DNA from 2 places in the Gemella sp. zg-570 genome. Region 2 is predicted to be linked to the other one. Evidence: predicted binding sites of a transcription regulator. Region 2 holds the regulator's gene; the other holds the start of a gene.
What was found. The regulator CtsR, encoded in region 2, represses protease genes until heat stress. The targets are predictions, from matches to a motif close to ATGGTCAATAAAGGTCAAACA.

Region 1: KMP11_RS05290 (ATP-dependent Clp protease ATP-binding subunit) is a predicted target of CtsR. The motif match lies at 1,522-1,542, and genes of this name have one in related genera.

Annotation. Positions count from the first base shown of each region.
Region 1 is NZ_CP076443.1:1,044,203-1,047,422, reverse strand. It holds gene KMP11_RS07675 (MFS transporter) at 1-528, shown strand, start outside; gene KMP11_RS05295 (RluA family pseudouridine synthase) at 558-1,406, opposite strand; gene KMP11_RS05290 (ATP-dependent Clp protease ATP-binding subunit) at 1,576-3,220, shown strand, end outside.
Region 2 is NZ_CP076443.1:1,154,992-1,158,211, reverse strand. It holds gene KMP11_RS05810 (amino acid ABC transporter permease) at 1-572, shown strand, start outside; gene KMP11_RS05805 (amino acid ABC transporter ATP-binding protein) at 583-1,308, shown strand; gene KMP11_RS07955 (CtsR family transcriptional regulator) at 1,458-1,982, shown strand; gene KMP11_RS05795 (ATP-dependent Clp protease ATP-binding subunit) at 1,982-3,220, shown strand, end outside.

The sequences.
Region 1 (3,220 bases), 110 kb from region 2:
CTTATTATTTTAGTTTATTTCTTGCTACAATTAAGTCATTCAGCCTACAATAATTACAGCGTACTTTATATAGAAAGTCTTAATATTTCTAAGAAATGGCTTACGGGTTTAGTGGTAAATATATCTGTAATTTCAGAAATTATTTTTTTTATTTTTTCTAGTAAACTTGTTCGCAAAGTTGAAGCTAAAAATTTATTATTATTTTCTTGTTTTATTGCAAGTTTAAGATGGTTCTTACTCGGTATTTTTCAAAATGTATATATTTTTGCACTAACACAAGTTACTCACGCAATAACTTTTGCACTTGCACAACTAGCTTTTGTTTTAATATTAAATAGTAAATTTTCAGTTGATAAAACTCTGGATATGCAAAGCCTATATAGTTCTATTTGTTTTCAATTATCGGCTTTTATAGGAATGTATGTCGTAGGTTCTATTTGGGATACTAGCACACAGCTAGTATTTTATGTATCTTCGTTTATAGCTTTAATGGCATTAATAATTTCTTTTAAAATAAAATTTGAATAAATAAAAAGTAGTAGGTAAAAAAATATCTGCTACTTTATTATTTTATCAAAATCATTTTTCAATGAAGAAGTTATCAAAATAATTTTATTAGTTACAGGATGATTAAATTCTAATTTTAATGCACCCAGGTACATATTTTTAAATTTATAAAAATCTTTTGAATAAAGTTTATCTCCAACAATGCTAGAATTTAGATGTGCTAGATGAACTCTTATTTGATGAGTTCTTCCTGTTTCTAATGAAATACAAACTTTATAAAAATCTTTATTTAATTTTTCACATGAAAGAATATTAGTTATAGCTTGTTTACCTTGACTTACCACTGCCATTTTATTTTTTTCTATTCTATCCCTACCTATATTTGTCATAATTTGTTGAGGTTTTATATATTTTTTTATAATAGCCGAGTAAAATCTTTTTATATATTTTTTCTCCAGCATATAATCTAGTTTTGATTTAATTAAGGGGCTTTTAGCAAAAATTACAAGCCCGCAAGTATCGGTATCTAATCTGTGTATTGGTTCTAAATAAATATAGTCTTTTATTAAATAGTTGAGCAGTGTATTATCTTCTACTTCTTTATCGTTAGGATGAGTTTTTATTCCGAAGGGTTTAGAAACAACTAGTAAAAAATCATCTTCATATTCTTTTGTAATTTTTATTTCATCATTAATTTTATATTTTGATTTAGCTAAAATAATATTTATTTTTATTACATCATTTTTTTTGACAGTCTCTTCTAATTTAACGATTTTTCCATTTAATGTTACTGCTTCTTTTTCCATATTAATTTTATGAATATTTTTTTTCGACAGCATTAAAAAATTTTGTAAAAATAATCTTACACTCTTGTAATCTTCCTTAGCAACAAATTTCATTTTAAATTCCATTCTAATTTTAATATTATAAATTTAATTTTAACATTAATAATTTTTTTTGTAAAATTGAAAAATAAGTATTGTCAAAAAAGGTCAGAGGTTGTATAATAATTTTAAAGTCAAAAAAGGTCAAAATAAAAATTATAAATTTGTTAAGGAGGTTTCTATGATTAATATTGATAAAATGACACTTGCTGTAAAAGAAATTCTAGCTAAAACACAAGAAAAAGCCTTAGAAATAAAAAGTCAAAATATAACATCAGATATGTTAATATTGTCAGCTCTTAAGTCAAAAAATTTATTTTCAGATATTTTAAACAGAATAAATATTGATAGTAAAAGTTTAAAATATGAATTAGAACAAGAATTATTAAAAATAAATGATGTTGTTGGAGAAAATATAAATTATGGGGCTTATATGTCAAATGATTTAATAGCTTTATTAAATGAAGCAGACAAGTATAGAGAAAAAAATAAGGATGAATTTCTTTCTGCTGAGCATTTACTTTTAGGGGCATATATTAAGAATGCTATTTTTAAAAAATATTTAGATAAGGTATCTAGCTTAAAAGATTTAATAATTTTAATTGAAAAAATTAGAGGAGGTAAAAAGGTAATGAATGATAATCCAGAAATCACTTATGAAGTTTTAGAAAAATACGGTCGTGATTTAGTTGAAGAAGTAAAAACAGGTAAGATAGACCCGGTGATTGGTAGAGATGATGAAATTAGAAATTTAATTAGAATACTATCGAGAAAAACAAAAAACAATCCAGTTTTAATAGGAGAACCAGGTGTCGGAAAGACGGCTATTGTTGAAGCATTAGCACAGAGAATTGTAAGAGGTGATGTTCCAGAATCACTAAAAAATAAAACTGTTTTTGAATTAGACTTACCTAGTTTGGTTGCTGGTGCAAAATATCGTGGAGAATTTGAAGAAAGATTAAAAGCAGTTTTAGAAGAAATTAAGGAACATAATGGCAATATAATTTTATTTATTGATGAAATTCACATGCTAGTAGGTGCTGGTAAAACAGACGGAGCCATGGATGCTGGGAATATTTTAAAACCTATGCTAGCCAGAGGAGAGTTACGTTGTATAGGTGCAACCACACTTAATGAATATAGAAATTATATAGAAAAAGATTCAGCCCTAGAAAGACGTTTCCAAAAGATTTTAGTAAAAGAACCAAATGTTGATGATACAATTTCTATTTTAAGAGGTTTAAAAGAAAGATTCGAAATATATCATAATGTAAAAATTTCAGATAGGGCAATAGTTTCAGCAAGTAAATTATCTAATAGGTACATAACGGATAGATTTTTACCAGACAAGGCGATTGATTTAATAGACCAAGCATGTGCGACTATTAAAACAGAAAATTCTTCTAACCCTGTTGAATTAGATAGTATTAACAGAAAAGTAATGCTCTTAGAAATAGAAGAAAAAGCCCTATCCCAAGAAAATGATGAAATTTCTAAAAAACGTATTTTAGGAGTAAAAGAAGAACTAGCAGAACTAAGAGAAAAACAAAAAAAATTACAACTACAAGTTGACAAAGAAAAAGAAAAACTTGAAGCTCTTAGTAAGATTAGGTATGAAATTGACAAGGTTAAACTAGAATTAGAAAGGGCAGAAAATTCTTATAATCTTGAAAAAGCCTCAGAATTAAAATATGCAACCTTACCTAAATTAGAAAATGAATTATCAAATTTAGAAAAAGAATTAGACTTAAATGAAAATAAACTTTTAAAACAAGAAGTTACAGAAGAAGATATTTCTTACATAATAAGTCAGATGACTGGCATCCCCC
Region 2 (3,220 bases):
TTTTAGCATTGATAGTAGGTTTAATTTTAGGAATATTAATTTGTATTGCAAAAATTGGCAATATAAAAATATTAAAATGGTTAGCTAGTATTTATATAGAAATTATTAGAAATACGCCAATTTTAGTACAAATAATGATTATTTATTTTGCCCTGCCAGAAATAAATATTAAACTTTCACCATTTATGTCAGCCATAGTAGCCTTGTCAATAAATTCAGCTGCCTATGTAAGTGAAATATTTAGAGCGGGAATAAATGCAATAGACAAGGGGCAAATGGAAGCTGGACGTTCTTTAGGGCTTAGTTATGGTCAAACAATGAAATTAATTATTTTACCCCAAGCATTTAAAAATTCTTTACCAGCTTTAGGAAATGAATTTATATCTCTTGTTAAAGAATCGTCAATAGTTTACTTTGTAGGTGTTGCTGATATAATGTTTGCCGCCAATGCAATTAAAAATGCAACTTATCAAACATTTGGTCCTTACTTAGTAGCGGCATTAATTTATTTCATTATAACGTCAATACTTTCACAATTTGTAAAAGCACTTGAGAAAAAATTAGATAAATAAGGAGAATATTATGTTAATAGAAGTTAAAGATTTAAAGAAAAATTTTAAAAATGTAGAAGTCCTTAAAGGAATTAATTTTAAGGTAGATAAGGGAGAAAAAGTTGTAATAATTGGTTCAAGCGGTAGTGGAAAATCGACAGCTTTAAGATGTCTTAATTTATTAGAAATATCTAGTGGTGGAGAAATATTTTATAAGGGAGAAAATATTTTAGAAAAAAATTATAATATCAACAAACACAGAAGCAAGGTAGGAATGGTATTTCAAAATTTTAATTTATTCAATAACATGACAGTATTAGAAAATATAATATTAGCTCCTAAAAATTTAGGTTTAGATACTGAAGAAAATTTGAAATTAAAAGCTGTAAAATTATTAGAAAGAGTTGGACTGCTTGATAAAAAAGATGCTTATCCAAATAGTTTATCAGGAGGACAAAAACAACGTGTTGCCATAGCTAGAGCCTTAGCAAACGAACCAGAAGTTTTATTATTTGACGAACCAACAAGTGCTTTAGATCCAGAAATGGTAAAAGAAGTTTTAGAAGTAATAAAAGAATTATCTGCTGAAGGACTTACTATGATTGTTGTAACTCACGAAATGGGATTTGCAAAAGAGGTGGCAGATAAGGTAATATTTATGGACGGTGGCTACATTGTTGAAGAAGGGAAACCAGAACAAGTATTTAATAATCCAAAAGAAGAAAGAACAAAAGAGTTTCTTAGTAAAATTTTATAATTATTCAAACAAAGAGAGAACACAGTTTTAAAACTGTGTTTTTTATATTTTATTTAAAATACAAACTAAATAAATTGGTTTGTAAAATATAAATATTTATAGTATAATTTTTTAAAAGTCAATTTTAGTCAATGAGGAGGTTTATGCCTATGAATAATATGACTGATATAATAGAGCAATATATAAAACAATTATTTTTAGAAGCAAAAGATGATTATATAACCCTAAAAAGAAGTAATGTTGCAGAAAAATTTGACTGTGTTCCCTCGCAGTTAAATTATGTAATAAAAACTAGATTCACACCCGAACATGGATTTATAATAGAAAGTAAACGTGGGGGAGGAGGCTTTATTAGAATTACAAAAATAACACTCCAGAGTGATGATTATATAGATTATTTAATAGAAACTATTGAACAAGTAGAAGCAAAAGAAATTGATTATATTAAAATATTAAAAATATTAAAAAATGAAAAATATATAGATTACTTTGACTATGAAGTTATGAATAATTCTTTATCAATATTACAAAAAAATACATTTGATACACTTCAACTTCTCGATGATATAGATATTTTGACTACAAAAAAAATAAAACTAACAATGGACAAAAATTCAAAAGAAATGTTGTTGCAATTTTTAACAAATATAAAATACAGTAAGGAGAAAAAATAATGTATATTAGATTTAATGAATCAGCTCTTATGGTTCTTACAAATGCCAAAGAAGAATCTAAAGAATTTGGTTTAAAAGCAGTTGGAACAGAACATCTATTATTAGGTATTTTAGATATGAACAACACTTTAGCTTGTAAAATTTTAAACAAGTATGGAGTTAATTATCGCGACTTTAAAAGAGATGTTGAAAAATTTTATGAAGTAGAACTTAAGGGGACAGAATTTTTCAATAATGTAATGTTACGTCTTGATTATACAACTGGAGCTGTACAAACAATAGAAAAAAGTCAAGCTTTTGCTGATAATACTAGAAGTTTTGTAGTTACCAGTGAGCATTTATTATTATCTTTATTAAATCAAAAAGAAAGCACAGCTGTTAGAATATTAAGAGATATATTAATTGTTCATGTACAAGGATTAATAGAAGATTTAGAAACTTCATTAAAACAGAATCAAGGATTATTTTCAAAATTATTTGATACCTTTAGAAATATAGAAGAACAAGAAGACACTACTTCAAAAACAAAACTTTTAAATTCTTTAGCTAAAGACTTAACAAAAGATGCAGCAGATAAAAAACTTGACCCTGTTCTTGCTCGTGATAAAGAAATTACCAGAATGATAGAAATACTGAATAGAAGAACAAAAAATAATCCTGTATTAGTTGGAGAACCTGGAGTAGGGAAAACAGCGATAGTTGAAGGTTTAGCAGAACGAATAGTATTACAAAATGTTCCGAGTAATTTAATAGGAAAACGTGTTATGGTTTTAGATATGGCAACACTACTAGCAGGAACAAAATATCGTGGAGAATTTGAAGAAAGATTAAAAAATATTCTTAAAGAAATAGAAGAAGCTGGGAATATAATTTTATTTATTGATGAAATTCACACTATAATCGGAGCTGGAGGCTCAGAAGGTAGTGCTGACGCTTCTAATATTTTAAAACCTGCCTTATCGAGAGGATTAATTCAAGTTGTAGGAGCAACAACCATAGAAGAATATCGTAAATATTTTGAAAAAGATGCAGCCTTAGAAAGAAGATTCCAACCTATCAAGGTAGAAGAACCAAAAAATGAAGATACAATAGATATTCTAAAAGGATTGCGTCATAAGTACGAAGAACATCATAATGTAGAAATAACTGATTCAGCTATTGAAGCAGCGGTTAAATTGAGTAGCAGACATGTTACAGATAGATTTTTACCAGACAAGGCAATAGATTTAATTGATGAG